2 regions of the Macrococcus sp. CoH-51_TC_04 genome follow, and region 2 is predicted to be linked to the other one. Evidence: predicted binding sites of a transcription regulator. Region 2 holds the regulator's gene; the other holds the start of a gene.
What was found. Region 2 encodes LexA, which represses DNA repair genes until DNA is damaged. Its sites were predicted from a motif close to CGAACATATGTTCG; they were not measured.
Positions count from the first base shown of each region.

Region 1: uvrB (excinuclease ABC subunit UvrB) is a predicted target of LexA. The motif match lies at 3,444-3,457, and genes of this name have one in related genera.

Region 1 is NZ_JBVGOY010000004.1:86,729-103,544, reverse strand. Features, by position in the region: gene uvrA (excinuclease ABC subunit UvrA) at 1-1,415, opposite strand, end outside; gene uvrB (excinuclease ABC subunit UvrB) at 1,420-3,408, opposite strand; gene ACZ2V4_RS05500 (CsbA family protein) at 3,577-3,810, opposite strand; gene ACZ2V4_RS05495 (YfbR-like 5'-deoxynucleotidase) at 3,810-4,454, opposite strand; gene ACZ2V4_RS05490 (TlpA family protein disulfide reductase) at 4,465-5,004, opposite strand; gene ACZ2V4_RS05485 (CHAP domain-containing protein) at 5,087-5,527, opposite strand; gene ACZ2V4_RS05480 (LysM peptidoglycan-binding domain-containing protein) at 5,721-6,695, opposite strand; gene cccB (cytochrome c551) at 6,898-7,209, opposite strand; one part of gene prfB (peptide chain release factor 2) at 7,285-8,313, opposite strand; one part of gene prfB (peptide chain release factor 2) at 8,315-8,386, opposite strand; gene secA (preprotein translocase subunit SecA) at 8,393-10,921, opposite strand; gene hpf (ribosome hibernation-promoting factor, HPF/YfiA family) at 11,214-11,774, opposite strand; gene ACZ2V4_RS05455 (ComF family protein) at 11,839-12,519, opposite strand; gene ACZ2V4_RS05450 (DEAD/DEAH box helicase) at 12,494-13,711, opposite strand; gene fakB1 (fatty acid kinase binding subunit FakB1) at 13,777-14,628, opposite strand; gene ACZ2V4_RS05440 (YigZ family protein) at 14,762-15,400, shown strand; gene ACZ2V4_RS05435 (glycosyltransferase family 4 protein) at 15,414-16,460, opposite strand; gene ACZ2V4_RS05430 (YitT family protein) at 16,651-16,816, shown strand, end outside.
Region 2 is NZ_JBVGOY010000001.1:248,289-265,104, forward strand. Features, by position in the region: gene ACZ2V4_RS01230 (Cof-type HAD-IIB family hydrolase) at 1-464, shown strand, start outside; gene ACZ2V4_RS01235 (hypothetical protein) at 601-918, opposite strand; gene ACZ2V4_RS01240 (amino acid permease) at 981-2,420, opposite strand; gene rpmG (50S ribosomal protein L33) at 2,597-2,746, opposite strand; gene ACZ2V4_RS01250 (GTP-binding protein) at 2,775-3,968, opposite strand; gene ACZ2V4_RS01255 (metal ABC transporter solute-binding protein, Zn/Mn family) at 4,148-5,077, shown strand; gene rpsN (30S ribosomal protein S14) at 5,091-5,360, shown strand; gene ACZ2V4_RS01265 (hypothetical protein) at 5,480-5,893, shown strand; gene ACZ2V4_RS01270 (VOC family protein) at 5,902-6,282, shown strand; gene ACZ2V4_RS01275 (ZinT family metal-binding protein) at 6,619-7,323, opposite strand; gene ACZ2V4_RS01280 (hypothetical protein) at 7,447-7,587, shown strand; gene ACZ2V4_RS01285 (PspC domain-containing protein) at 7,614-7,823, opposite strand; gene lexA (transcriptional repressor LexA) at 8,139-8,759, opposite strand; gene ACZ2V4_RS01295 (hypothetical protein) at 8,905-9,126, shown strand; gene ACZ2V4_RS01300 (DUF896 domain-containing protein) at 9,211-9,447, shown strand; gene tkt (transketolase) at 9,471-11,456, shown strand; gene ACZ2V4_RS01310 (YneF family protein) at 11,559-11,789, shown strand; gene ACZ2V4_RS01315 (hypothetical protein) at 11,875-12,408, opposite strand; gene ACZ2V4_RS01320 (cytochrome c biogenesis CcdA family protein) at 12,559-13,233, shown strand; gene ACZ2V4_RS01325 (CcdC family protein) at 13,245-13,724, shown strand; gene ACZ2V4_RS01330 (DUF2621 domain-containing protein) at 13,735-14,220, opposite strand; gene ACZ2V4_RS01335 (DUF1659 domain-containing protein) at 14,314-14,514, shown strand; gene ACZ2V4_RS01340 (DUF2922 domain-containing protein) at 14,538-14,756, shown strand; gene ACZ2V4_RS01345 (exonuclease SbcCD subunit D) at 14,835-15,953, shown strand; gene ACZ2V4_RS01350 (AAA family ATPase) at 15,940-16,816, shown strand, end outside.

The DNA.
Region 1 (16,816 bases), on a different contig from region 2:
ACATTATATAAGAATGTCAACCTTTCAGTGATTTCTTTCAGAACGAGTTCAGCAATTTGCTGTTCTTTCTTTGAAAGTTCAAGCTTACTGAAATATTGTAATGCCTCTCTGATAGATAACGTTACAACTTCTCCTATATGCTGACTATTAATCTTAACACTCATCGCTTCTTCAGAAAGACGATAGCCATGACACGTATCACAGACCTCATCCACCATATATTTCTTCATCTGTTCACGTGTATATTCTGAAGGACTTTCCTTGTATCTACGTTCAATATTATTCACAATACCTTCAAACTTCATTACACGTTTACGTGTTACACCATTATCCTGTCTGAATGTAAAGGAAATATCATCTGAATGTCCATACAGGATGATGTCCTGATCTTTCTTAGATAAATCTCTAAAAGGTGCTTTCATAGAAATCCCAAAATGTTTACATGCCTGCTTGAGTAATGTCGGATAATAGTTCGAACTGATGGGCTCCCATGGCACTAATGCACCATTTGTTAATGATTTGCTATCATCAGGAATGACAAGATTTAAATCGACTGTTAATTTTGTACCTAGTCCATCACAATCGGGACATGCACCAAACGGGCTATTAAACGAGAACATTCGAGGTTCTAGCTTATCTATTGAAAATCCACAAATTGGACAGGCATGATGCTCTGAAAACTTCAACTCATCTCCGTCGATCAAATCGATGACAACGTTACCTTCTGCAAGTTTCAATGCATTTTCGAGAGAATCTGCCAGGCGGGTCTCAATGCCTGGTTTCACAACAAGTCGGTCTACGATAACATGGATATCATGATTTGTATTTTTATTGAGATCGATTGTTTCAGAAGCATCATAAACTTCACCATCTACCATGATACGTGCATATCCTTTTTTTGAGATCTCTTCTATGAGTTTCTTGTGCGTTCCCTTTCGGCCCTGCACTATTGGAGCCATAACTTGTATCTTTGTTCTTTCCTCTAATGCCATAACTTGATCCACCATCTGCTGTACCGTCTGTGACTCGATAGGGATACCATGATTCGGACAATAAGGTGTGCCGATTCTAGCATATAGCAGTCTTAAATAATCATAAATTTCTGTAACAGTTGCAACTGTACTTCTCGGGTTCTTACTTGTTGTCTTCTGGTCAATCGAAATTGCAGGGGATAAACCTTCTATCGTATCCACATCCGGTTTATCCATCTGTCCTAAGAATTGTCTGGCATATGCACTCAATGATTCCACATATCTACGCTGACCTTCAGCATAGATGGTATCGAATGCAAGACTAGATTTACCTGAACCTGATAATCCTGTCATAACAATGAGTTTATCTCTCGGAATTTCAATATCAACATTCTTTAAATTATGCGCTCTTGCGCCTTTGACGATAATAGATTTATTCTTCATCCGCTCACCCTTCTGCTTTTAACTCAAACAGTGCATCTCTGAGTTCTGTAGCACGTTCAAAATCTAAAGCTTTTGCCGCTTCTTTCATTTCATGTTCAAGCTGCTCTATTGTACGTGCTCTTTCCTTCTTCGTTAATTTCTTCTTCTGTACGGGTTTTTGTTCCTCATCTGTTTCTAATGTGGCACTGATGACATCACGAATCTTCTTATTGATGGTTGTCGGAGTTATTCCATGTTCTTCATTATATGCTTCTTGTATCGAACGACGACGTGATGTTTCATCAATCGCAAACTGCATAGACTCTGTTATCTTATCTGCATACATAATGACGCGCCCCTGTTCATTTCGGGCAGCACGTCCAATCGTCTGAATCAATGAACGCTGACTGCGCAAAAATCCTTCTTTGTCCGCATCTAATATCGCGACGAGCGACACTTCGGGAATATCCAGACCTTCTCTAAGCAGGTTGATGCCGACCAATACATCAAATACACCTAGTCTTAGATCACGGATAATCTCTATACGCTCTAACGTCTTAATCTCTGAATGCAGGTAATTAACTTTTATTCCAGCTTCTTTTAAGTAAATTGTTAAGTCTTCACTCATTTTCTTAGTAAGTGTCGTAATAAGTACACGCTCATTCTTTTCGATGCGCACACGAATCTCTTCCATCAAATCATCTATCTGATGTTGTGATGGTCGCACTTCTATAATAGGATCCAGCAATCCTGTCGGTCGGATAATTTGTTCCACCATCTCGTCTGTATGCTCAATCTCATAAGGACCAGGTGTAGCGGAAACATAGAGAAACTGATGTCCTTTTTGTTCGAACTCTTCAAACTTCAGCGGACGATTATCCAGCGCGCTCGGCAATCTGAAACCATGCTCTACGAGAACATTCTTTCTCGCCTGATCCCCATTATACATACCACGAACTTGTGGCACCGTAACATGAGACTCATCCATCATGATCAGCCAGTCGTCACCGAAATAATCCAGCAACGTATATGGCGTCGACCCTCTAGGTCTTAAAGTCAGATGTAAAGAATAGTTTTCTATTCCTGAGCAAAAGCCCATTTCTCGCATCATTTCAAGATCGTAATTCGTACGTTGTTCAAGTCTCTGTGCCTCAAGCAGCTTCCCTTCGTCACGAAATTTCTTCAGTTGTTCCTCTAGTTCCTTCTCTATTCTTTCAATCGCAAGCTTCATCTTCTCTTCACGTGTGACGAAGTGACTTGCCGGGAATATCGCAAAGTGCTCTCGTTCTTTCAGCACTTCACCTGTTAAATAATTGATTTCACGTATGCGTTCTATCTCATCACCGAAGAACTCGATACGTATACACTGCTCATCACGAGATGCAGGAAAGATTTCCACAACATCTCCTCGAACACGAAATGTACCACGACGAAAATCTATATCATTACGCGTATACTGCACATCTACAAGCTTGCGTAATAATTGGTTGCGTTCCATCTCCATACCTACACGTACGCTGACAACAAGATCCCGATACTCTTCTGGGTTCCCTAAACCATATATACAGCTGACGGAAGAAATAATAATCACATCATCACGCTCAAATAAGGCACTTGTCGCTGAGTGACGTAACTTATCAATTTCATCGTTAATCGATGCGTCTTTCTCTATAAATGTATCTGTAGAAGGCACATAAGCTTCGGGCTGATAATAATCATAGTAACTTACAAAATATTCAACTCTGTTCTCTGGGAAAAACTCTTTAAACTCACTATAGAGCTGACCTGCTAATGTTTTATTATGCGCCATGATCAGCGTAGGTTTACCGATACGTTCAATGACATTACTCATCGTAAACGTCTTCCCTGTACCAGTAGCACCCAATAACGTCTGATAGCGTTTACCTTCTTTGATTCCTTGTACGATTTTCTCTATCGCATCAGGCTGATCTCCTGCTGGCTGATAGTCTGAATGTATCTTAAAGTCATGATGTTCCATACGTCCCCTCCTCATCGATTTACATTTTACCAAAATATACGCTTAAGGTACAAACATTTGTTCGTAAATCTTCATTCGTTTAACGTGCATCATATGACAAAACCCGATAAACGTATAGACACTATTAAATGTCTTGCATTTACCGGATTCTATTTTGAAAAGTCGTCTTTAGTATTCAACTTCCTATGTTTGATTATCTTTATCCAGGTTGTACATCTCTACGAACAAATAGCCGACTATCAGGCTCAGCGTATCTAAAAACACAATCATCTGTGAATGAAAGAATCCTTTGTAAACAGATACGCCGATAACAATAACCGACAACAGTAATCCTGTATATTTATTACGTACAATCATACTGAAACAAATCACCAGAAATGCAGGTAATGTACATGCTAATATATACCATATCGTCATTATATATTGTCCTTTTGCTGCAAGATTGCCATCGTTATTTCACGCAGTTCAGATCTTGGAATAAATTTCTCCTGAAGCATATCCGGAAGAATATTATCCAGAAAATCCTGCACACAATAAAGGTGCTTGAATTTTATAATCGTTCTTAAACTTTTGTCATAAATTTCAAAGTATAATGGTTCTGGGTTCCGCTTTTGAATCTCTCCAAAAGATTCATATAACAAATCAATCTTATCTGCTACAGACAGAATCTGACCTTCAAGCGTATCGTCTTTACCTTCTTTTAAGCGTTCTCGATATATTTCTCTATAAGCTTCCGGAAACTCACTGTCAATAAACTTACCGATCATTTCTTCTTCAACTTCACTGAATAAGCGTTTCAATTCTTTCGACGCATATTTAACAGGCGTCTTTATATCTCCGGTGAAGATTTCAGGGTAATCATGGTTTAATGCTTTCTCATATACATTTTTCCAGTTAATCTCTGCGCCATGATACTCCTCGACAGTTGCTAAGTATTGTGCAATCTTAGTGACCTTAAATGAATGTGCGGCAACATTATGTTCCTGGTATTTAAATTTTCCGGGACATCGTATTAACTTTTCTAGATCCGACAAACTTTTGAAATATTGATGGACACCCATTGAATCCCTCCTATTGAATCTGCATGATAATTTCTTCTATTTTCTGTTGATTAAGTTCGCCTACATATGTCTTCAACACTTTACCTTGTTTATCGACGAATACCGTCGTAGGAATATTGTAGATTTTATATCGTTTCATCGACGCTTCATCTAACGTGTACATCGGATATGTCGGTTTATAGTTATCGATAAACGCGTCTCTTTTTTCTATTTTATCCTGCACGTTGAATCCAATAAGACCGACATGATTAGGTTTCTCTTTTCCATACGTCACAAGCTCAGGCATCTCTTTCTTACACGGCTCGCACCACGATGCCCAAACATTGATTATCGTAATATCATGTTTTAAAAGTGATGCAATTTCTTTTTTCTGACCATTCATATCTGTAACAGCTATATCACCAATCTGCTTATTATTAAGCGGGTGATTATGTGTCACAATATTACCGGGCTCCTCATTGCCTTTATTAAATTGTATTACAGTATAAATTGAATAAGTTGCTAGTGCAACAAATATAGCAGCTAACAGAATTGTTATCAATCTTCTCATAGGACACCTCATGACATATTATAACAAAAAAATCTTACAACACGAACGGTGTGTAAGATTTAATCATTTTAATATTATTTTATTAGTAAATATATTCAAACTGAGAGCGCTGTGCTTTTGAAATTGTTCTATAAGTCTTCACGCCGCTACGTGGATAGTTCATTTCAGAGACGAGTATACTTCCATTGCGATTGATACGTTCTACAACTGCTGCATGACCATGATAACCTTTTTGAGAAATCATGACTGCACCATATACAGGTGTACGTCTCACTTTATATCCCATTCTTCGTGCATTCGATGGCCAGTATTTTGCACTGTTCCAATTGTTACTTACAGGACGTTTAAGTTGTGCACGTCTATTAAACGCATAATATACACAGCTTCCTTTATAATAATAATTGTATCCAGCTTTCTTTACAGGATTATTGTAAGCATGTGCCTGTTGACTATTTGGATAAATTGCTTCAGTTGTAGTCCCCAGCATGATTATTGCAATTATTGAAAGTATAACTTTTTTCATGTAATATCCTCCGGTTGTTTTATTAGCTAAATAGATATTACCATATAGAAAAAGCGAAAAATCCAATGTAACTTACATGTAATATATGGTTAATACAACTAACATATAATAATTTGATTATTACATAATGATTGCAGCTCCAAGTTAATTGTTAAAATTAAAAAAATCATGGGACAAGTTGTCCCATGACTTATTAGAATCTGTAATATCCTGCTACTGAACCATTTACGTAACTTACTGGACGTTGTCCAATACCTTCAGATGGATTTAAAGCATCGATCATTTGACCGTTACCAATGTATACCCCAACGTGGCTTCCACCATTGAAATATACTAAATCTCCTGCTTGAGGTGTTGAAACACGTGTTCCTGCAGCCATTTGTGCATATGTTGTACGTGGAATTGATTTCCCTTGAGCAGCGAGTACTTGTTGAGCAAATGCTGAACAATCTACTGCACTAGCAGAATTCGCACCGTAAACATAAGATTTTCCTGCCGCTATACCATTTGCGACTTGCGCTACATTACCATTTACAGGTGCTTTATAGCTCTTCGCTGGTGCTTGGTATGACTGTTGCGCTGGTGCTGCCGTTTGCTGTGCTGGTGCTGCCGTTTGCTGTGCTGGCGCTTGGTATGACTGTTGTGCTGGCGCTTGGTATGACTGTTGTGCTGGCGCTGCCGTTTGTTGCGCTGGTGCTTGGTATGATTGTTGTACTGGCGCTTGGTATGACTGTTGCGCTGGTGCTTCAGCTTGTTGTGCTACTGGTGCGTTCGCTTGTGTAACAGGTTGAACTGTTTCTGATTGAACTTTAGCAATAGGTGCTGTCAAGTTTAACTTTGTACCTACTTCAATCGTATCTGAAGTTAAGTTGTTCCATGACATAATATCATTCACTGTTAAATCAAATTGAGATGCGATTGTGTGTAATGTATCGCCTTTTTTAACTGTATAAGTATCAGTATTCTCTACCTTTAATGTTTGTCCCACTAAGATAAGATCGCTATTTAAATTATTTAATGTTTTAAGTGCATCTACGCTTGTACCATTCTCTTGTGCAATCGCCCATAATGTGTCACCTGCTTGAACATGATGTTCACTTGCGTATGCTTGTGAAGCTACTCCTGTAACTGCTGTGATTCCCGCAATCGTAACTAATGCTTTTTTCATTATATGTGTTGCCTCCTGAGTTTTAGTGTTCTTAGTAAATTTCTACAAGACATAATATACCATATCCTTACACAATATCTACCAATGTAATATTTTTGTAATGTAATCGTTATGCTTCTATCATAGAACGTAATTTTCAGAAATATCATTTCATAACGAAAAAAGTAGATGAAATATTAATCATTTCACCTACTTTATATTATTATTTCTGTTTTGCTAAATATGCTGCAACTTTTTTTGCATCTTCGCCATCGACTACTTTTGCTGGCATATTCCCTTTACCTTTAATGATGATATCATGAATTTGCTGCTCAGAGTATTTGCTGCCTACCTCTTGTAGATTCGGCCCGCTTGCACCTTCAAGGTTACGTCCATGACACCCTATACAGGAATTATTTGCATAAATTTCTTGTCCCGGATCAGATGAAGTAGTCTTCTTCTCCGCTTCATCTGATCCGCATGCTGCAAGACCTAATAACGATAAAGTAATGATACCTGCATATAATTTTTTCATTGGTCAGCCCCCTAATTTATGATTACTTTAATTATAGCTTATAATTCATAAAAAAGGAAAATTTATAAAATAATCTTACAACTGACTCTTTAAGTATGCATCGATAAATAAATCTATATCGCCATCCATTACCGCATTTGTATTTCCGGTTTCAGCGTTTGTTCTATGGTCTTTTACCATAGCATACGGGTGGAATACGTATGAACGGATCTGGCTTCCCCAGCCAATCTCTTTTTGTTCACCACGGATGGCTGCAAGCTCTGCTTCTTGTTCTTCTATTTTCTTTTGATAAAGTTTCGCTTTAAGCATCTTCATTGCTTGCTCTCTATTCTTTATTTGAGAACGTTCATTCTGACAGGTTACTACAATACCTGTCGGCTGATGCGTAATACGCACGGCTGAATCCGTTGTATTAACGTGCTGCCCTCCAGCGCCACTTGCACGATACGTATCGATCTTAATGTCTTCTGTATTAATTTCAATCTCAATATTGTCATTGTCAAACTCTGGTGTAACATCACATGAAACGAATGAAGTATGACGGCGTCCGGATGAGTCAAAGGGAGAAATCCTTACGAGACGATGAACACCTTTTTCAGCCTTTAAATAGCCGTAAGCATTATGTCCTTTAATCAGTAAGGTCACACTTTTAATCCCCGCTTCATCCCCCGGTAAGTAATCTACAGTTTCAACTTTGAAACCCTTTTTATCCGCAAATCGTTGATACATCCTTAACAGCATTTCTCCCCAGTCCTGTGATTCTGTACCACCAGCACCTGGATGCAATTCTAATATTGCATTATTCGCATCAAATTCTCCACTCAATAACATCTTAAGTTCAAAGTCATTCGCAATTTGCTGGAGTGTATTGAGCTGCTCGATGAGTTCCTGATGTGTATCCTCATCTGTTTCTTCTTTATACATCTCAAACAGCACTTCACTGTTTTCCAGTCCTTCTTCGAGTGTACTAAACTCCTGAACAACTGATTTAAGTGCATTATTCTTATTGATGATATCTTGAGCCTTATCTCCATCATTCCAGAAATCCGGGTCAGACATCATTTCTTCGTATTCCTTAATACTCGTCTCTTTTTCTTCTAAGTCAAAGAGACCCCCTGAAACTATCAATCTTTTCAGTCAAAGTTTCAAGTGTATTTTTTATTTCAAATTGTTCCAAATCAATTTACCCTCTTCCGTGACAATTTTTATATTTCTTTCCACTACCACAAGGACAAGGTTCATTACGACCGATATCTGGTTCTGATTTAACTTTTGGCTGTTGCTTCACTTTTTCTTTGCCATCATTTGCAACCATCGCTTCACCTTTACCGACTTGTTCTCGTTCTACTTGTTCTCCTCTATCAACGATTGATTTCAGAATGTATTTCGAAACATCATCTTCAATAGATTCAAGCATTGTATCGAACAAAGTTAATCCTTCGTTCTGATATTCACGAAGTGGGTTAATCTGACCATAACTACGCAGGTGAATTCCTGTACGTAACTGATCCATCGTATCGATATGATCTGTCCATTTCATATCAATCGTACGTAACATGATCATGCGTTCAAACTCATGGAACTGCTCCTGCAATTCTACTTTTTGATGTTCATATTGCGCCATAACTTTACTCATTACAATGTCATAGATTTCTTCGTTATCTCGTCGACTAATCTCGTCAACTGATAGTGCGCCTTCTGTCAGATACATATCTTCTGCATAATTTTTAAAAGCTTCATAATCATGTGTACTCTCATCACCGGTAAAGTGGTAGTCCACTGCACGACGCACAGATTGTTCAATCATTGCTTTCACTTGATCTGAACAATCATCTTTCTCAAGGATTTCATTACGTTCCGCATAGATGATCTCACGCTGCTTACGCAATACATCATCATATTCTAACGTACGTTTACGGCTATCATAGTTATTTCCTTCAACACGTTTTTGAGCAGATTCTACAGCGCGCGACACCATCTTAGATTCAATCGGCTGATCATCATTCATGCCGAGCTTTGTCATCATCGTAGACATACGTTCCGAACCAAAACGAACCATCAGTTCATCTTGTAACGACAAATAGAATCTAGAATAACCCGGGTCTCCTTGACGTCCTGCACGACCACGTAACTGATCGTCAATACGGCGAGACTCATGGCGTTCGGTACCGATAACTGCTAAGCCACCGCGTTCTTTAACGCCCTCTCCGAGCTTGATATCCGTACCACGACCTGCCATATTCGTTGCGATGGTCACAGCACCTTTTTGACCTGCATTTTGTACAATTTCAGCTTCTCGTTCATGGTTTTTCGCATTCAATACGTTATGGCGTATCCCTTTTTTCTTTAGCAACTCTGAAATATATTCACTTGTTTCAACTGCCACAGTACCTAATAAGACAGGTTGTCCTTCTTTATGACGACGAATCACTTCATCCACAACAGCATGGAACTTCCCTTTTTCTGAAGCGTAGATCAAATCAGCACCATCAATACGTTGTACGGGTTTGTTAGTAGGGATCTGAGTAACGGCCATATTATAGATATTTAATAATTCTTCTTCTTCGGTTTTTGCAGTCCCGGTCATCCCCGATAGTTTATTATACATACGGAAGAAGTTCTGGAATGTAACAGAAGCCATCGTCTTAGATTCATTTTGAATTTCAACTGCTTCTTTCGCTTCAATCGCCTGGTGTAACCCTTCAGAGAATCGACGACCCGGCATTGTACGGCCTGTAAACTGATCAACGATGACAATCTCGCCATCCTCTACAACATAGTCGATATCCTTTAACATAGCGCGTTGTGCCTTTAAAGCAATGTTAATATGATGCATTAAGTTAACATTCTTTACATCATATAAATTATCAACCTTAAACATACGTTCTGCTTTATCGATACCATTTTCAGTTAACTGAATACCTTTTGTCTTCTCATCATAGTTGTAATCAACTTCATCTTTAAGCATCTTAACAAAGACATTGGCCTGAATGTACATGCTCGTCGATTTCTCCGCTTGACCCGAAATAATTAAAGGCGTACGCGCTTCGTCAATTAAGATTGAGTCAACCTCATCAATAATCGCGAAGTTCAGTGGACGCATAACACGTTCTTCCTTATATGTCACCATGTTATCACGCAAATAATCAAACCCAAGTTCATTATTCGTACTATATGTAATATCACAAGCATAGGCTGCACGTTTTTCTTCCGTAGTTAAACTATTTAAATTAACACCTACCGTTAGTCCTAAAAAATTATATAGGTGAGACATTTCTTCTGCTTGTACACTTGCTAGATACTCATTGACTGTAACAACATGTACACCACGACCTGTAAGCGCATTTAAATAAACCGGCATCGTCGCCGTTAACGTCTTACCTTCACCGGTTCTCATCTCTGCAATGTCACCGCGATGAATTGCCACTCCCCCCATAATTTGTACCGGGAAAGGGAACATTCCTAAAACACGACGTGATGCTTCACGCACTACTGCGTATGCTTCAGGTAAAATCTTATTTAAATAAGCTTCTTGTTGTTTATATTCTTCTATCTTTTGTAATTCTACTTGATATTCTTTCGTTTTATTCTGCAATGCTTCATCTGATAAAGATTTCATCTCTTCTTCGAAAGCCTGCACTTGATCAGCAACTTTTCTCAAGGATTTTACTTCCTTCTTGTTGCCGTCAAACATCTTCTTAATAAATCCCATCGTGTTCTCTCCTTTAGTTACAAAGTACATTTGTATACAACATATAACTATAGCATGTATTTAATTGTAATTGAAATATAAAGGTTATGACAAAAGCGTTATGAGCTATAGCAAAATACAGGATATGCAAAGAAAATGGTTTGTATTTTCTGCATGGCCTGGATTCTGTCGTAAGCTCAGCTTTTGGAATACCGTCAACAAGGTTATGACAAAAGCGTTATGAGCTATAGCAAAATACAGGACATGCAAAGAAAGAAGCCGGAACTGAAGTTCCGACTTCTTTCTTCACTCACTATCGCTCAACTGATGTCTCAATTAATCCATACTTACCATCTTTACGTTTGTAAACAATATTTGTTTCGTTTGTTTCACCATCATTGAAGATAAAGAAATCATGACCTAACATATTCATCTGCAACACGGCTTCTTCTGCATCCATCGGTTTAAGATCAAATTGCTTAGAACGAATGATTTCGATTTCATCCCCTTTTTCCTCTTCAGGTTCAGTACCAGGCAATACAGGGAAAATATCATTTTCCACACCTTTTTCACGGAATTTACGGTTTACTTTCGTTTTATGTTTACGCATTTGACGTTCTAATTTCTCAACGATTAAGTCGACTGCAGCATACAAATCATTATGACGTTCTTCTGCACGCAATGTCACATTTTTAAGAGGAATCGTAACTTCTACTTTAGATTTACCGTCTTGATAAGTTTTAATCTTCACATGTGCATTCGCTTCCGGCACGTTCGTGAAGTATCTTTCAAGTTTGCTAAGCTTCTCCTCGATATAATTTCTGATTGCATCCGTTACAGTGATGTTGTCACCATGAATTTCAAATCTAAACATAAAGCATCGCTCCTTTTGAAACTATTCTTATGATGTTTCTTCCTAACTCTATTTTACCAAATATTCAGGCTCTTGCAAACGCTAACACCTCTACTCGACAATCTTTATTGGATAATAATACACTTGCTGCCTGATGCACAGTTAAACCTGTCGTATAAATATCATCTATTAGTAATATACGTGCTCCTGGTTTTAGCGGTTGTTTCATATAGAAAGGGTTGGTTTGCTGCAGGCGTTCTTTCTTCGTCATTCTGGACTGCTTATCGCGATAATGCGTTCCTAACACATCATGATGGAGTATTTGTGCTGCGTCTAATATTGCAGCAACTTGATTGAATCCTCTATCGTGCAGTCGCGTTTTTGATATCGGCATCGCGATGATATGGTCATACTTTTTAAAGAAGTGCGCTGAGTAATGGAGTAATAATATTTCCGCAAATGCCTTGCTAAGGATATAGTCACCCAGTCCTTTATACTGTAAGATCATAGATTTTACAAAGGGCGTGTAATCAGCAATAGTATAAATTTTTTCTATTTTTACATTTAATTTTGCAAGAAATAGGCAGTCTCTGCATTCCATTTCATCCTCAGCAAGTTTTTTATGACAGTGTTCACAACGTCTCGTATCCATCTTCGTAAATGATGCGGTACACTGTTCACATAAAAACTTCGGCTTATGGAATAATGTATTAATTGTAAGGGTGAGTGGTATCAGCTCTTCACACTGCAGACATCGATTGACCATGCTTTTTATTCATCCTTTTAATTGTTTGTATCGCTCTCGTCATATGGCCGCTTAGGCCTTCGTGAAAGAAGACGACTTCTCCATTCATACTTGCCCCTTTTCTATCGACCCTGCCTGCAATCTGTACGAGGCTGTCCCACGTGAACCTTTCACTATTGATGACCCAGACCGATAAGTTCTCTTGCGTAAATCCACGCTCCAATATGGTCGTTGTAAATATGAAGCGATATTCTCCACATCGAATGGCTTCTACCTTATCATGGCGTTCATCATCATTTGAGTAAACAATCGTCCCATCCGCTTGTAGAGATTCAGGAAGTGCAGCATAATATTTTTCCATTTGCTTAATATCATTAAAGAAGATGAGCGTCGTATTAACAATATCTTTAAGTTTCTGTTCTAACGATCTGCTATTAATTTTGTAATAGTGAAGTTTCGGTAGCGGCAAGGGACGATTATGATATCGTGACGGTAAATAAATATGAGGGAGCTTCATTAAATGTGCTGGTGGTGTGGCTGACAGATAGATGATTGTTCCTTTTTCATGCATAGCTCGTTTAAGTACTTCTGACAGGCGTGGATCGTAGCTCATCGGGAAGGCATCAATTTCATCCACGATAATTAATTCAAAATGCTCATTGAACTGAATAAGCTGCTGCACAGTTGTAACGACGAGGCGACCTGCTGTTAGCCCCTGATGACCTCCGTACAGCACATCAATCTGTATTCTTGGCATATATTCCTGCATGCGTAGTGCTAATTCTTTTACAACGTCAGTTCTCGGTGCTGCAATCGCAACGTTACATCCTTCCTTTCTAGCTTCAACAACTGCCTGCAACATCATTTCTGTCTTACCTGCACCTGTCACAGCATAGAGCAGACTATCTTGATTCTTATGAAACTGTCCTACAATATAATCACTCGCACGCTTTTGCTGGGCTGTAAGTTCGAACGGGAGATGTAGTGTTACAACTTCCGCCTTCTTCTGACATGGTTCAAGTGCTATAAAGTTTTCCGTTGTCGCATAATGAGAGAGACAGGTGCGACAATATACAATCTCCTTCTCTATTCCTTCGTGATAATAGCTATGAAACAAATATTGTTTATCGTTCAGACAATAGTTACAGTGATATTTATTTCCTTTTTTTATTACAGAAGGAATATCAGCATTATCAGTTATATATTGCAGCATATTTACCTCCATAAAAATAAGCACACTTAAATAAGTGTGCTGAAATAATAATAATATGAAAGACTTTACTGAAAAAATTCAAACTTATGGTGTACATAGCCAATACCAAGTGCCTTTTCTCCAACATGCGTACCGATAACCGGACCGAAATAACTTTTAATGACATCTGCATCCGGAAACTGAGATTTCAAATGTTGCATGATCACTTCTGCTTCTTCCTCTGCGTTGGCATGTATGACTACAAGTGTAGCTGGTGCAACTACTTCTTGTTTAATTTTATTCTGGACGAACTGCACTGCTTTTTTCTTTGTGCGAACTTTATCATAAGGAACTATGATCTTATCTTCAAAATATAATATCGGTTTTACTTGCAGCATACTTCCTATAATTGCCTGTGCACCATTAAGCCGACCACCTTTTTGAAGATTCTTCAAGTCATCAACCAGAAGATAAGCATTTGAATGTGCTCTTAACAGCTTTAATTCTTCGATAATTTGTTGTGGTGATAATATATCCTTAAGCTCAGCTGCACGAAGTGTATACATACCTGCTACCATACACGCAATTTCACTGTCAAAGGCATGCATATTGATGCCTTCTACCATCTCTCCTGCAGTAATTGCATTCTGATATGTTCCACTGATCCCGCTTGATAAATGTATCGCAATACAATCCGTATAACCATCAGATTTCAGCTGTTCTAGTAATGTAATATATTCGCCTGTTGTTGGCTGACTTGTCGTAGGAAGCTGTCTCTCAGAACGCATACGCTCGTAGAACTGCGTTGCAGCATATTCAGCTTCAACAAAGACTTGATCTTTGAATATTACATTCAGTGAAATTACGCGTATATCATAACGATCGATCATTTCCTGTGAAAGATAGCTCGTTGAATCAGTAATTATTGCCGTTTTCATTTATACCCTCCATTCCAATACATCCCATTTTATATTCTATACAGTTTATAAATAAAAATAAAGGATAAAGATATATGATAGAATTTTAAAATTTTTGTTAAAATAATGATTATAATATAAAGAGGTGACCTACTTGAAAAACTTTATCACAATTAAGCAGAATATTGAACAAGAAACAGTGATTAATAAATCACGATTTATTACATATCTATTTAAAGTCGAAAACGAAGATGAGGCAAAGGCAAAGATTGACGAGATAAAAGCATTGCATAAAGATGCTACTCACAATTGCTCAGCTTATACAGTCGGTGACAGCCACCAGATTCAAAAAGCAAATGATGATGGCGAACCTAGTGGTACTGCAGGCGTACCGATGTTAGAATCTTTGAAGAAAAATGACATCCATAACGTTGTGGCCATTGTCACACGTTACTTCGGTGGTATCAAGCTTGGCAGTGGTGGTTTAATCCGCGCTTATCAAGGTAGGGTGTCTGAAGCGATTCAGCTAGCTGGTAAAGTAATCTATAAAAACGGGCTGATGATTCAGGTAACATTACCATATGAGCTCTCGGGAAAGTTTGAACACGCCATCGACGACAAATTTATCATCATAAATCAAACATATACAGATAAAGTGATATATGACGTACAACTTGTTTCTGAAGATAAAGATGAATTCATTAACTTTGTTACAGAACTCACACAAGGCCTCCCAGTTATCCAAGTGAAATCTGAACTGATGCTCCCATTCGACATCAGAAATAACATCTAGAGTGCTCTAGATGTTATTTCTTTATAATGCTGCGCATGAAGTTGAGTAATGGCTGATGGGTATCATCTATTAATCCAGTAAATTCAACGATTAATTCAATCGTGATAATCAACAGCAGCACGATTAATATCGCACCCCACACTGAGGATAGATATAAGATGACTGAGGCAACGCTAAACAATGCTGCAATTGAATAGATGAGCATCACTGTCTGAGGATGCGTATAACCAAGCTGCAGTAATTTGTGATGCAGATGTGACTTATCTGCCTGCATAATCGGCTTGCCTTGTCTATATCTACGAATCATTGCAAACGACATATCGATAAACGGCACTGCAAGGATAATGACAGGGAAGAACAGAGAAATTAACGTGATATTCTTAAACCCAAGAAGACTAAGGACACCGATAATAAATCCTAGCATTAACGCACCGTTATCTCCAAGAAAGATACGTGCCGGATAAAAGTTATATTTCAAGAAGCCGAGTAATGCTCCGATGAGTACACTACAGAGCATCATGATAAATATATTCTGCTGAATGATGGCGATAAACCCTATCGTCGCTAAGGCAATACCGGAAACTCCTGCTGCAAGACCATCTAGACCATCAACAAGATTGATTGCATTTGTTACAGCTACAATCCATAGTATTGTCATTGGAATACTAAATATTCCAAATTCAATGACGATACCGAATGGTAAAGTAATCAAGTCTAACGTAATTCCGTGATAGACGACGATTGTTGCAACCCCGATTTGTGCAATGAGCTTGATTATAGCCGGAAGATCAATAAAATCATCAATAAGGCCCGTTATTTGTATGAGTATCGCACCGATAATAATTGGATATATTTCTTTTTCAACTGGCTGTCCAATCCATAAACCGAACAAAAATGCACATAGGATTATCACCCCACCCAGCATCGATACTGGTTTAGTATGTACTTTACGGTAATTGGGTTTATCGACAGCACCAATGAAGTATGAAAATCTGATAATTATAGGTGTAAGTACGAAAGAGAATAATGCTGTTATAATGATTAGTTTTAATGTGAGCATGTGTACACCTCTTGAATTCATTCTTCTTAATAATATCACAATTAATGATGTTATCAATTAATTTCTATAATAAGTAATAATTGACTATGCATTTTATTTATTTCATAATAAGACGGTTAAGGTCTAATTATGAAATTATTTACGCAAAGCATCTTGCTTTGCTTATTTTTTAATGGATGGAGAGGATAATATGCAATTGAACAGAACAATAATGGATATTCTCTATACTTTAATCGGGTCGATTATTGTAGGCATAAGCTACAATCTATTTTTGTTACCTGGCAAGATTGCTGCAGGTGGGATTTCAGGTTTAAGTACAATCCTTAATCACCTATTCCATCTAGACCCGTCGATTG
Region 2 (16,816 bases):
ATTATGAAGGTCAGTCAGCCTACGAACAAGTAGAAGGTGAACTTACAGGTTTAGAAATGATTAAAGTAGACAATCTGCAAACTGTCATTACAGAAGATGTGCCTAAAGTAATGGGCGTCGGAGATATTGAACATATTGAGGTTTTAAACAAGCAGCTGGAAGGAAGTTTTGGTTCTGACATCCACGCTACGACCTCAAAGCCATTCTTCCTTGAATTTATGCATCGTGATGTTTCAAAAGGAAAGGTGTTACAACGTCTGGCGGAGCAGCTTGGAATTCAGCAGTCAGAAATTATTGCATTTGGTGACAGCAATAATGACAAAGATATGCTTGAATTTGCAGGACTGGGCGTGGCGATGGGGAATGCGAATAATACGATTAAAGAAGCTGCAGATGTCATCACACTCAGTCATGATGAGGATGGAATCGCACAAATAATAGAAACATATCTATATAAAAAATGATGCTTCATTGATATGTTGATGATAATGAAGCATCTTGAAAATTATGTAATCTATGGAGTACGAAGCAATGATGTTATAATCTTGATAAATCTAGGGGTCAGAATTTTCTGGCCTCTTTTTTGACAAGCAGCAACAATTATTTTGCTGTATGTGTCCATTCTGAAGCATTGCGATGTCTTTTTGTATGTGCAAATATATTATCAGCAGCATAATCTTCATTTGTATAGACAGTAATATCGTAGAATACCATATCGTCTTCAAACGGCTCATAAAGGTACGTATCCTTTAGATGGTCGAATAATCGGATCATTGCAGTGCGATCTAGTCCTGGATATTCACGTAAAATCTTTTTAATAATCTGGTTATGTTTTTCATAGACACCCTGCACTACAATTACAAATTTTTCATCAGTTTTTAGTACGTCATCAAATAGGTTAATTTGTCCATTACTCATTATCACCACTCCTTTATACATATTATACAAAGAAACCCTATACAATGTATAGGGTTGTTGTCTTATAACGTATGCTTTTCAAGATTGATATCTTCAAGTTTAATGACTTTTGTACGTTTAACTAATTTATAGCTAAAATAAGTTATGATTGCAACGATAATAGGAATATATGATTCAACGACCTTAACATAATTCATCGCCTTAATATCCCCAAATGACTGACCAACTAACAAGAAAATAATGGTACAAATTACGATAATCGGTCCTAATGGGAATAAGGGTGCTTTATATGCAAGTAAAGCGTCGATATCTTTATTTTGTTTTATAATTGCATTTCTTAGACGCATATGACTTATTATACTGATAAGCCATACGATTAGAACAAGCGATCCCACCATGTTTAATAGTTTGAAATAACCTCCTGCATTGATGTTTGCATAGATTAATGTGAGTATAACGAAACCTGTTGTTACTATTAATGCATTAAATGGCATATTATTTTTATTTAGTTTTCCAACAAACCTCGGTGCTTTATTATCCTGACTTAATGATAATAATAGTCTGCTTGTTGCGTACAATCCAGAGTTACCTGCACTAAGCACAGCAGTTAATATCACTGCATTCATTACAGAAGCAGCAAACAGGATACCTACTTTATCGAATACGATAGTAAATGGACTCATAGACACATCGCTATTCTCATTAATGAGCTGAGGATCTGTATATGGGATAATACAAGCAATAATAAATATAGAACCGATATAGAACAATAAAATTCTCCAGAAGACTTGCTTAATTGCTTTTGGCATAGATTCACTTGGATTCTCAGACTCGCCCGCTGTAACAGCCACGACTTCAGTTCCACCAAATGAGAATCCAGCGACAATTAATACTCCCAGTAATCCGAATATACCATTATGGAAAGGGGCATCACCAACCGTAAAGTTTTTAAATCCAATAGGCTCACCACCAATAATTCCAAAAATAAGTAATAACCCCATGATCAAAAATAAGAAGATGGTTGCTACTTTAATAATACTGAACCAGTATTCAGCTTCTCCGAAAGATTTAACAGAAAATGCATTCAACATGAAAATCAATGCTAGAAAAATAAGACTCCATATAAAAGGATGAATGCCACCGAACATCTCCCAGTAACTTAGGACTTTAGCAGCAGATAATATATCGACACTTGTTACTAAGCTCCAAATAATCCAGTAAAACCAACCAACTGTAAACCCTGCAGCTGGATCAATAAAACGGGTTGCATAAGCATTAAATGCACCAGACACGGGATAAAATGTTGCGAGTTCTCCAAGTGCTGTCATTAAAAAGTAAATCATAATACCGATAACAGCATATGCGACAACTGCACCACCGGGTCCAGCTTGTGCAACAACTGCACCACTTGCCATGAATAATCCTGTACCAATCGAACCTCCGATTGCTATCATTGAAATATGGCGAGTCTTTAAATCTCTATCCATCTTCTTATGTTCCATATAATCACCTATCTTCCTAAAAATATAATCCCTATTGTAAGATAATTAAGAAAATTTATCAAGAAAAAGTTTTAATGCGTTTATGCTTTTAAACGTTAAAGTGTAAATGCGAGTAAAAACTGGACTATGAAAATAAGTGTTGACTCTTCGTAGTCCAGAAAAATTGTTAATAATTATTATTTTGTCTCACGGTGTAAGGTGTATTTTTTTAATCTTGGACAGTATTTCATCAATTCAAGACGCTCAGGATTATTCCTTTTATTTTTCTTCGTGATATAGTTTCTATCGCCACATACCGTACAAGCTAAAGTAATATTTACTCTCATTTTGTTCACTCCTATAAATTCATTTGTTTTAGTCTAATATGATATCAGGATTTGTTTCTGCTACCGTAAACTGAGGCAGAGGATCATTAAATATTGTCCAGTCCATCTTCATTTCTTCGTCTGTTAATAAACAGTGATCAAGGTCAGATACAATTTGCTGTTGATTCATTTCGATTCCGATAAAAACGATTTCAGTCTGGCGATCACCGAATGCATCCCATCTCTCCTTAAGTGTAGGATCTTCTATCATTTCCAGAGCTATCTCATCCGTACTTAACGTTGCAATCCATTCACCAGCACCTTGAATCTGCATCGAGTTACCTGCCTGGCTGATTAATCCACACATATCATTACGGGATGCCAACCAGAAGAATCCTTTTGAACGTATAACATCTAATGAAAAGTTTTCTAGGAAATGCATAAAACGTTCAGGATGGAAAGGGCGCTTTCTTCTATATACAAATGAGCCGATACCATACGCTTCAGTTTCCGGTGTATGCTCATCGTTTAATTCTTTTAACCATCCGGCACTTTGAGATGCTTTTTCAAAGTCAAATAACTTCGTGTTTAAAATTTTATCCATGTGGATTTTTGAGTGATCTGTCTCATAAATTAGTGCATCCGGGTTTAACTGATGGATTAATGCACGTAGTTCCTTAACATCTTCCTCATGTACTAAATCCGTTTTATTTAATAGAATAACATTTGCAAATTCAATTTGATCAATTAATAAGTCAATGACTTCACGTGTATCATGCTCATCATTTGCCATCTGGCGTTCAAGCAGCGATTCACCTGATGCATAATCATCCCAGAATCTGTTCGCATCAACAACTGTAACCATCGTATCTAACACTGTATTGTCACTTAAGTTTATACCTAGCACTTCATCGTTTAATGTTAACGTTTGAGCTACTGGTAAAGGTTCAGAGATGCCAGTAGATTCAATAACAATATAATCTAATTCTGAAGTTGTAATGAGCTTATTAATTTCAACCAGCAAATCTTCTCGTAACGTGCAACATATACAACCATTTTGTAACTGTATCATCTTTTCATCGGTACGTGACATATTTACTAGGTCAGCATCAACATTAATCTCGCACATGTCATTTACGATGACACCAACGCGTTTGTCTTCGTTATTCATCAATATATGATTAAGCAATGTTGTTTTCCCGCTTCCTAGAAATCCGCTTAATACCGTAATAGGGACTTTCAAATGTATAACCTCCAATTCGTAATCATTACGTTTTAATATGTTATCGCTTTTATGACCATTTGTAAAGTAAAAAATCAAAAAGATAATTCTTCAGATAATCTTGCTTCTATCTATTGCATTTGTAAATAAAGAAGTATAGAATATTAAAACGTAACGATTACGAAATAGGAGATGATGAAATGAAGAAGTATTTTTCACTATTAGTGGTAATGGTAGTGATGCTGTTATCAGCTTGTGGTTCAGCAGATACAGTTCAAAAGGAGGGTAAACTAAAGGTCTATACGACAGTATTTGCATATAAGAGTATTATTGAGCAAATTGGTGGATCGCACGTTGAAGTGCAATCAATTTATCCGAAAGGAATCGATATCCATACTTTTGAGCCTACACAAAAAGATTCTTTACGTGTAGCGAAATCTGATATCTTTATCTATTCAGGTAAAGACTTGGACCCGGTTGGTGCTAAGATTGCTAATATTGCAAAAGATAAAACTAAAGTCGTGTCATTAGTACATGAAATCAAAGAATCTGATTTGCTTGCCAGTGAATCACATGAACATGGTGATGAACATGAAGATCATAATCATGGCGTACATGACCCGCATATATGGCTAGACCCAGTGTTTAATAAATCTTTTGCAAAGACGATAAAAGATGAGCTCGTTGCTAAAGATAAAAAGCATAAGAAGGTCTATGAAGAGAACTATAACAAGCTGATCAAAGATCTTGATGCCATTGATAACAAGATGAAAGATATTGCGAAGAATAAAAAGCATGATACGGTATATATCTCTCATGATTCATTAGGTTATCTTGCACACCGCTATGGATTTATGCAAGAAGGTGTATCTGGTATGAACAATGAAGAACCTTCCCAAAGTGATATTATCAATATGATTAATAATATTGAAAAGTCTAAAGCATCGGTGATTTTATATGAGCAGAATATACCATCCAAAACGACAGATATTATTAAGAATAAAACGAATGCAAAAACGGTAAGGTTTCACAATATGGCTGTATTAACAAAAGACGATAAAGTGAATATTACGTATCAGCAATTAATGGAAGATAATGTCAAAGCTATTGATGAAGCTTTAAATAAATAGGAGGAGCGATATTTTGGCTAAAAAATCAAAAATAGCAAAAGAACTAAAAAGGCAGCAGCTGGTAGAACAATATAGAGAACAAAGAGCAGCGTTGAAAGCTGCTGGAGATTACGTCGGTTTAAGCAAGTTACCAAGAGATTCATCACCTTCAAGACGTACGAACAGATGTCATATTACAGGAAGACCGCGAGGCGTTTATCGTAAATTCGGACTTTCTCGTATCGCACTAAGAGAACTTGCGCATAAAGGACAGCTACCTGGTATAAAAAAATCGAGCTGGTAGTACATGCTTAATTAGAAAGGTTAAGGCCATAAAAAGTCTTAGCCTTATTTTTATGTTATAATTTTTATTATGTCATATGTTTGATATAATAAAATGAAATTATAATCTAGGAGTAAATCATGAAAGAAAAAATAACTGCATCACTTTTAATCACGACTGAAGATAAAATATTGATTCAAGACAATGGCAACAAGCGAATGAAATTACCAGGTGTCGTAAAAAAAGGTCAATATACAATTAAACAGACTGCTGAGCAATTTGCGCGTAAGTTAAATAAAGAAATCAAAGTAGGAGGTATCTTGTTTGTTGTTGAGGAGAAAAAGCCGTTTAAAGGATTGATTTTTGAGACGATGGTTAATGATACTGCTTTTGTTTTCAATACACGCAATCAATCTGAATTTAAAGTAAGACATCCATATGCGTGGCTTGATTTTGATTACCTCGATCAGCTTGATATCGCTGATGAATTAAAACAGCTGATTATATCCAATCAAGTGATAAAATCAAGTGTGCCCTTAATCAATCTACATTAGGAGATATTATGAAAAGTTACTGGTTAAATTTTGCTGTTACTGATGTTGAACGTGCTCTAAACTTTTATCGTAATATCGGATTTGAAATCATTGATGAACGAAGTAACAATGAAACATTAGGTGCCTTTAAAATTGGTGATAATACGATATGTATATTTAAGCAGGATATACTTGAGCAGTTTATGCAGACACCATTAAAAGGTTACGCTGATCACCCTGAGATTATCATTTCCTTTGATCTGCCTGAAAAACACAATGTCGATGAGTTATATGAACGTATTGTTCAGTCGGGCGGAAATGCAGTAAGTAAGCCTGCTGTAAAAAATGGTTATTATGGGTTTATATTCACGGATCTTGATGGTCATTATTTCAATGTGATGGTAATGTGAGGTAATTTATGTATAAGAAAATTGTAATATTAATTTTTACCGCAAGTATTCTGCTGTTATATTTTCTTCCTTCGATACACGGAAGGGGACAGATTAATCTCTATGTCCGCCTGCTGCTTTATGTTCTTACACTTCTTGGTTTATACATGAGTATGCTGATTGGACATATAAAGATGCGAATGCTCTATACTGGATTATTTGTATTGTTGACGGCAATAATATTGTTTATGCATACCTTTAATATATGGATATAATAGACTTTGATAACGGTTAAATACGATTAAAAAGAAGAGAAGATGACAGGGAATATTAATTTCTCGTCATCCTCTCTTCTTTTTAATGTGCCAGCATTTCTTCTTGTATTTCTCTAGCAGATAGGTCATCAGGATAGTATGTTGGCCAGTTTTCAAGTTCTTTTAGGAGTGCTTTACGATCATCCCCCATATAGATATGGAAATGAAGTGCACGTTCAGGAGCGATGATATGATCGCTGAACTGCACATAGTTGGGTGCCTCATTATCTCCATATACTTTTTTGAATATGTATCTAACGCCGCGATTTCCTTTTTCATAAGTAAGAATCTCTTTGCCATCATATTCATACTTAGCACGATGTTTTTTATTTTGTTTTGTAAAGATGATGTCTTTTTCACCAATTTTGATATGGGCGACATCAGTCTCGTATCCTTTATTATAGTATTCCTTTACTTCTTTCTTCGATTTATTCTGATCTTCCGCTTTATGTTCGAATACTTTATCAAGAGATCCATCTTTTAAGAAGGGATACACAGACTGCCAGTCACCTTCCCAGTCTGTTAACCGCCTGTCTTTTACAGCGTCATCTTCAAAATACCCTTCGTAGATTTTTTTGTCTGAATCTGTCAGATGATGTTCATGTTTGTGACTATGTACCTGTTTGTCTTTATGATGTTCAATCTTCTGTTCTTTTTTTACAGCTGCTTTATCTTCAGTGGTGTCACTACATCCAGTGAGCAATATAGCAAGTGAGACAGTTGTACCGATAATCAATTGTGTTTTCATATGTATTCTCCAATCGTAATTATTACGATTTAAATATTACTTCAACCCACATGATTCGTCAATGGTAAATTTTAAATTTATGGTAGAATGAATTTAAATATATTGAAAGAGGAATTTGTCTATATGAAACTAACTTTGATTTTTAGCTATGTACTGCTATTATTTGTCTTAAGATATGGATTCCAAATATTGAATGATCAAGTAACGCTTCTGCTACTGATTGGTGGATTAGCATTATTCGGATTTTCAAACAGAAAAAAATAGAGCTGGGTGAAGGCTTCCAGCTCTATTTAGTAGTTATCCAGAACATCTGTATCTTTTGGCATAAATAAGGCGAGTAGGATATACATTGTAAATGTAGGTATATTCGCTGTAAAAAATGAGACTAAAATGAATGTGATTCGAACTACTTTAGAATCAATATTAAAATATTCACTAATACCACCAAGAACTCCAGCAACATAGCGGTCAGTTGTTGACCTTGTAAGACGTTTTTTCATTATCTATCACTCCTTTTTTAAAATATAGCAAATAGATGTAGATTATTCCAATGATATACTAAAATGTTTAACATATAGTATTGTGGGTATAGTAAAGATAGATTATTTAAGGGGATAGTAACATGGAAACAACAGAGAAGAAAAATGAAAAAGATATACTTGAACAAGTTAAAACGATATTAGGCAAGTAGGATCCAATTGATAAATAATATTACAACACCCGAGCCAGTTAGAAAAGTTTTATTCTAACTGGCTCGGGTGTTGTGATAATGGCATTAAAAATTATATACATTTAGCAAAACGTACGGTCTAATATTAAAATTCTCTGAATAGACCTACAACTTTACCAAGAACAGTGACTGAATCAAGGTAAAGCGGTTCCATTGTCAGATTCTCGGGTTGTAGACGATAACGATTATTTTCTTTGAAAAAACGTTTAACTGTCGCTTCGTCTTCATCTGTCATCGCCACGATAATGTCTCCATTTTCTGCGATGGACTGTCTTCTTACAATTACTTTATCTCTATCAAGAATGCCCGCTTCAATCATACTTTCCCCAACGACTTCTAAAATAAATATGTCACTGTTATGGCTAGAAGTGAAGTGTGCGGGTAATGGAAAGTATTCTTCAACATTTTCGATTGCAGTAATCGGGACACCTGCAGTAACCTTTCCGATAACCGGTACATGAATTGTAGCCTCAGAATAATCTTGTGAATTTTCACCGTGAATAATCTCAATAGCACGAGGCTTCGTTGGATCTCGTTTAATATAGCCTTTTTCCTCGAGACGAGAAAGGTGACCGTGCACAGTCGAGCTTGAGGCAAGTCCGACAGCTTCTCCAATCTCTCTTACACTCGGTGGATACCCTTTAGTTGATACAATATGTTTTAAATAATCATATATCTCTTCTTGTCTTTTAGTGAGTTCTCTCATTTTTAAACACTCCTTATATGTGGTGTTATACGTATTATAGCATACACGTTCGCATGTAACAAACGTTTGTTCGTATTTTTATTGACATAGAACACATGTTCTGATAAAGTGTGAATACAAACAAATGTTCTAGGAGGAATTTGATATGACCGTTAGAATTTCTAAGGAATTTATACTATATTGTATCTTATTTTTAATGATTACACTTTTTTCGGTACTTTATATAGAACAATCGCAAGCTATTTATTATAATGAAGCACCTGGATTTACCGAACAGATAGGAGAACAAGACAATGGCAGATTACCGCATTCCGATTCTTATCATGATCCTGTTTCCAATGGTGAGGTACTTGGTGTTGTAAATTAATTAAAATATTTAATGTATTACGAGTGTAGCCAGTTGGTTTCACTCGTTTTTTTTGGTATCTTTATAATGAAAGGAATGAGAGTTATGCTAGATGAAAATAAGATGAAGAGAATTAATGAATTAGCTCAGAAGAAAAAGACAACAGGTCTCACGGAGGAAGAAGGTAAAGAACAGACTTTATTACGTAAAGAATATTTACAGTCCTTCAGACAGTCTTTCAAGAAAACGATTGAGAACACGACCGTCATAGACCCTGAAGGTAATGATGTGACACCTGACAAGGTGAAAGACATTCAAAGATTAAATAATATCAGAAAATAAATTTTGTAGATAGGAGCATTTATATGTTTAATGAAAAAGATCAATTGGCAGTAGATAGTATTAGAGCTTTAAGTATCGATCAGATTGAGGAAGCGAATTCAGGCCACCCGGGGTTACCTATGGGTGCGGCACCTATGGCTTACACTTTATGGACACGTCATCTTAATTTCAATCCGTCATCACATCATTTCTTCGATAGAGATCGATTTGTACTGTCAGCAGGACACGGTTCAGCTTTGTTATACTCATTGCTGCATGTTTCTGGTGGGCTGGAAATAGAGGAACTTAAGCAGTTTAGACAATGGGACTCTAAAACTCCAGGACATCCGGAATACCGTCATACTAAAGGTGTAGAAATCACAACAGGGCCACTAGGGCAAGGATTTGCGATGAGTGTCGGTATGGCGATGGCAGAAAAACATCTTGCTGCAACTTTCAATCAGCAGTCAGATATTATTGATCATTATACGTATGCATTAGTTTCAGATGGAGACTTGATGGAAGGTATATCACACGAAGCTGCAAGTCTTGCAGGTCACTTAAAACTTAATAAATTAATTGCTTTATATGATTCGAATGATATCTCTTTAGATGGAGAGCTGAATAAAGCATTCTCTGAAGATGTTAAAGGGCGTTTCGAAAGCTATGGCTGGGAACATATTTTAGTGTCGGATGGTAATGATATGGAAGCCATTGATAAAGCTATTACAGTAGCGAAATCAAGTGATAGACCTACGATCATCGAAGTTAAGACAATTATTGGTTATGGTTCTCCGAATAAGCAAGGAACGAATGGCATCCACGGGGCTCCATTAGGAGGAGATGAGCGTAAGCTTGTATTTGAAGCATACGGTTTAGAGGCAGATAAGAAATTCCATGTAGATCCAGCCGTATATGAAATATTCCAGCAGACGATGCTAAAACGTGCAAATGAAAAAGAGCAGTTATGGAATGATAAATTTGCACAATTAGAAAAAGAAAATGCTGAACTAGCACAACAGCTTAGACAAGCAATAGCTGGTGAATTAAATTCTGACTATGCGGAGGCTTTACCGGTATATGAGGCTGGTACATCAGCTGCTACCCGTGCAACGAGTGGTGATATGATCCAGGCAATCGCAAAAACAGTTCCTTCATTCTTTGGGGGATCTGCAGATTTAGCATCTTCTAATAAATCAAATGTTAAAGGGACAGGAGACTTTTCAGCTGAAACGCCTGAAGGAAAGAATATCTGGTTTGGTGTCAGAGAGTTTGCTATGGGTGCTGCTTTAAATGGTATGGCTGCTCACGGTGGGCTTAAAGTATACGGGGCAACATTCTTTGTGTTTAGTGACTATTTGAAGCCGGCAGTAAGATTATCAGCGTTAATGGGCTTACCAGTCACATATGTATTTACACATGACTCAATAGCAGTTGGTGAAGATGGGCCGACACATGAACCAATCGAGCAGCTGGCTGGTTTACGAGCGATTCCTAACTTAAATGTGATTCGTCCGGCCGATGGTAATGAAAGCCGTGCCGCCTGGAAAATTGCACTTGAATCAACTGATGCACCGACTGCACTTGTCCTTACGCGTCAGAACTTAACTGCGATTGATATTGAACAGGACAAACTAGAAGCGGGAGTTGCACGTGGTGGTTATGTTGTATATCAATCTGAGCATCCGGAGATATTAATAGTCGCAACTGGTTCGGAAGTGAATTTAGCGATTGATGCAGCAAAAGTGTTAGAAAAACAAGGTAAAGGCGTTCAAGTGGTATCGATGCCGAACACTCAAAAATTTGATGCACAAGATAAATCATACAAAGAAGAAGTATTACCATCTTCAATTAAGCAGCGTGTTGCAATTGAAATGGCTGCTTCTGACAGCTGGTACAAATACGTTGGTCTGGATGGACTTGTAATTGGTATTGATAAATTTGGTGCAAGTGCACCTGGAGAATTAGTTATGGAGAAATATGGATTTACTGTAGAAAATGTTGTAAATAACATTTTGAATATGAAGTAAATAAAAGGCTGTATATCAGCCTTTTATTATTTATAGAAAACATATTGAAAAAAAAGTTTGTTTTTAGTAAAATTTTAATGGTATAAGAAAGTGGGTGAACAAATGGCTACTTGGATTTGGATATTGATTGTACTACTTGCATTAGCAGCAGGTGCTGCTTTAGGATTCTTCCTGGCAAGAAAATATATGATGGATTACTTGAAGAAAAATCCACCGATCAATGAGGAAATGCTTCGTATGATGATGATGCAAATGGGTCAGAAACCATCTCAAAAGAAAATTAATCAAATGATGCAGATGATGAATAGAAATATGAATCAAAATCTTAAATAAATCAAAGTCTTTAATGAGACGCCAAGACCCGTGAATGATTGTATGAATCACTCACGGGTCTTAATGTTTTAATTTTTAAAATCATTTATTGGACTGGTTCTGTAGATTCAGCAGGAAGAGTTTCAGCAGAATCTGTTGTCTCAGGTTCAGCTAGTTCTTCAGTAACAGGAATATCAGTTGCTTGTTCTGTTGGTGGTTCCTGAGTAACTGGCTGCTGTTCAGCAGGATATGTCTGTTCAGGAAGTGGTTCTACAGGTGCTTCTTGTATTGGTGCATCAATAACCGGTGCTTCTGTAGCCGCTTCTTCAGAAGATTCGATTGCTGGTGCTTCTGTTGATGGGCTTTCAGTCGCTGGTGCTTCAGTTGTAGGCACCTCTGTAGTAACGGTTTCGGAATCAACCGCTGTTTCAGTAGATTTTACGCGTTCTTTGACAGCTGTAATTTTTTTCTCTGCTTTTTCAGTTAATTTATTATCAGGCTTTATTTTATGGTTCTGTATTATTTCATTAGAAGGTTCATCACTAACTGAAGTATTAATCTCTGGTGGACTCTCTCTATCACAGGCTGTAAGACTAATCAGACCCAGCATAATGCTAATTGTCACTATCGGTTTTTTCATTGAACTTCCTCCTCGTTATTTATTTAAATATACCATATTTTATCCAATCATTACTCATATTTATCAACTTTTTGTCACATTTAAGTCATAAAAATCATCTTAATTTGAAGGGAATATTTGCTAAAATAGAATGGAATGGAGGTTTTTTTGATGAATGATATTACGATAGCGGTTGCATTTGGTGCAGGTTTATTAAGCTTTGTGTCTCCATGTGTATTACCGATATATCCAGCATTCTTATCCTATATCACCGGTGTTGGTTATAATGATCTGCAAGATTCGAAGTTGAATCGAAATGCACTGTTACATACGATATTCTTTTTACTAGGTTTTTCAGTCGTCTATATTTCTCTAGGTGTCGGTATCGGGATATTTTCGGACTTTTTACTGTCATATGACAATACAATACGTATGCTCGGTGGATTGCTCTGCATTATATTCGGATTGATCATTTTAGGTATATTTAATCCTAAACTATTGATGAAAGACCATAAATTCGAATTTAAAAATAAACCAGCAGGATTTTTAGGGTCGTTTTTAGTAGGTATTGCATTTGCTGCTGGCTGGACGCCTTGTATGGGTCCGATTATTGGTGTAATTTTTTCTATGGCAGCTGTAAATCAATCACTCGCGCTTATATATATGATTATGTATGTATTAGGATTTTGTATTCCTTTTTTCCTGCTGACATTCTTTATCACTAAAATTAATGTATTAAAGAAATATAGTCAGTTGTTAACTAAAGTTGGAGGGGTTATAATGATAATCATGGGCTTATTGCTATTCTTTGATAAGTTGACGGTTATCAATCAGTACTTTAGTTGAAAGTAGGTTAAATCATGTATTTTATCGTTTCTATGCTTGTTGCATTATTTATGGGTATGGCTGTTATTGTTGTCAGGATGAAGGCACAGAATTATCCGACGAATGTTAAGAAGATTATTTTACCGCCATTTTTTATGTCTACAGGTGCACTTATGTACATATTTCCCTATTTTAGATTGACAACTATGGAGATAATAGAAGCTGTAGTTGTAGGGATGTTTTTTTCCATATTTTTAATTTTTACATCAAATTTTGAAGTGAAAGACCAGCAGATATATATGAAACGATCTAGATTATTTCCTTTGATTCTCATATCCCTTCTTGTCATCCGCTCAGCAATGAAATTTTTCCTGAGCAGTTCAATACATCCGGGTCAACTTGCAGGAATGTTCTTCCTGCTAGCCTTCAGTATGATAGTCCCGTGGCGTATTGCGATGTATAGAAAGTATATGAAAATTGCGCGTACAATAAATAACAGCAGTGAGCATTAGCTCACTGCTGTTATTTTTTTGCGATTTCAGAATGCTCGAAGATTGAGAACTTCTGCTTTTCGTCATCAGCATATTTAAAATAATGCTCATATGGCGTATAGTCGATATTCAATTGATTGAGTTTTTTCTTCATAAAAGGATGATCGCGTTTTGGAGTCGCAATGATATATCCCCTTAAAATATGATCAAGTTCAATATCTTCTGCACCTTCATCAAGTGCAATCTTCGAAATTCGTCCGGCGATTCTTTCCTTAGCAACTTGTCTGAACAAATCTGGTACAGGGCTGACAAGTTCATTCAGAAGGTTGCGTGCATCGTCATTCCATAACGGAAGGGCTTTATTGATATAGTATTCCTGCCAGTCCAGTTCACTTTTACCATCATCTTTTGGCAGCCTCTTTAGAAATTTTCTGAACATAAAGAATCCACCGATAGTAAGCAACCCCATAAAGAGTATTGTCCATAAAAAAATTAAAATAATAAACCATTCATTCACGTCATCACCTCATCACATATTATATAGAACTGAAAATGTAATGTCTATCTAATAAAGATATGACGATATATATAGCGTAAAGGAGGTGAAACAATGATAAAGGATGTTATTCTCGAGCTTGCTTTTGTTAAAGAAGTTACAGAAGAAGGTAAATCTATTATGAAAACACGTAGATTCAATCAGGTCGTTCTGAACATCACAGATGAAGAAGCGCGTGCTTTTGCGCTATTAGTTTCAAGACTTACTGGTGAGGTTTATGTATCTGTGAATAAGATTGAAAAGAAAGAAATATAAAAATTTAAGAAAGGAGAGATAAGATGAAAACACTTCAGCTTAATTTTGTTACAGAAATCGGAAAGAATTATACGATGTCAATCATAAGGCCTAAAGAAGGGGTGACATCTGAAGAGGTATTACAAGTAATGGAATCTTTGATCAGTCAAAATTATATCACGACAAATTCAGGTGGATTAAAAGCGATTAAATCTGCAAAACTAATTGATCGTACGGAACAGATTTTATTTGAAAATAAATAATAATGATCTCCCTGTCATTATCAGCACATCTCAGCAATGAGGTGTGTTTTTTAGTATAATGATGTATGAGGTGAGCACATGAAAATTATGCATTTAGGGGACTTGCATATTGGTAAGACAATTAATCAGCAGAATTTATTAGAAGAGCAATCTATATTATTGAATAGGCTGGTTCAAGATATCAGGGAAGCGTCAATTGATGTATTAGTGATTGCTGGAGATATCTATGATCGTTCAATTCCTTCCAGGGAGGCAATGAAGGTATTTGAAACCTTTATCTATGAAGTGAACCAGGTGCAGAAAATTCCTGTACTGCTGATCAGTGGTAATCATGATAGCGCAGAACGTCTTGGCTATGGTAAGGCTTGGTATAAAGGGCATGAGATGCATATTGGCACTACAATTGATGATGCTTTGAATCCGGTTTCGATCGATGGAGTTGACTTTTATCTTGTCCCTTACGTAGAACCGGTTGTTGCACGACACTACTTTGAAGACGATAGTATTCGCACGCATCATGATACATATAAGAGAATCATTGAACAAATTGAACAGCGTATCGATAAAGGCAGAATAAACATTTTAGTAAGCCATCTATTTGTTACAGGAGGTATGACAACTGAGTCCGAAAGAGAAATCATCGTAGGTACAATAGAGAATGTCTCGCTCAAGCTTTTTGATGCATTCGATTATGTAATGCTCGGACATCTTCATACACCAGACGCGATACGTGATGAAAAAGTGTTCTATAGTGGGAGTATCATGAAATATTCGTTCGATGAAGTGCATCAAAGAAAGGGTTACAGAATTTTTGATCTTAAAAAGCAGAAGGTTAGTTTTATTACATTGTCACCCCCGAGAGATCTGGAATATGCTACTGGAACGTTTGAAGATGCAATTAAAATGAAGTTAGCTGTAGATAGGAATTCATATTTAAAGCTTGAGTTAAGTGACATGGAGCATATCAATGATCCAATGTTCAAGCTTAAGCAAGTATATCCGTATCTATTAGAATTAAAGCCAATGATAAACAATAGGGATATTCAATACAAACAAAGAGAAGTACAGCAGCTCTCACATCTGGAACTTGTCAAACAGTTTTATTTAGATATGACGGATAGTGAGATGGATGAAAAGCAGACGTTATTAATAGAACAGCTTATTAACGAAAGTAGGTTAATGGATGAGACCGATTAAGTTAGAGATTCAGCATTTTGGACCATTTAAAAATGAAACGATTGACTTTAAGCAGCTGAATAACCATACACTTTTTCTTATTAGTGGTAAGACAGGTTCAGGAAAGACTACCATTTTTGATGCGATGATGTATGCCCTTTATGGCACGGCGTCCACTTCTTCCAGAAACCATAAGGCAATGAGAAATAAACACGCATACGATGAAGAAGAGACGATGATTAAATTTCAATTTTCCATCAAGGACAAACAATATTTAATTATTCGCAATTTACCACACATAAAGGCAGGGAATAAGACGCCGATCACATCTAAATTAGAAGTTTATGAAATCCATGACAATGAGAAGCGTTTAATCAGTACCAATAAAAAGACCGAGACAAACCAGCTGATTGTAGATATCGTCAAGCTGCAGGCAGATCAGTTTAGACAAATCCTTATACTGCCGCAAGGGGAATTTAAAAATTTTCTTGTATCAGATAGCGAAAGTAAGAATGAGATATTAAGAACACTGTTCGATACGAAGCATCTTGAGCTGATGGTCAAGCGATTAAAGGAGAATGTTGATGATAAAATCGATGCTATAAGAATGAAGGAAAAAGAGATCGAATTCCATATACAGCAGCTCGGTGTCGGGTTTCCGCCATATATGGTTACTTACGACGAACAGATCCGTACAGTTAACTTGTATTACGAAGCGTCACAAAAGGTCTTTTCGCAGAACGTATCAGAATTAAATGATAAATCAAATGAACTGAAGCTTAAAGGAGACGCCTTGAAAGCGGCGGAGATATTAAATAATAATATACAATCTGTCAAGCAGCATAAACATCAGCTAGCAATTTTATATGAACAGCGTGAAGAAA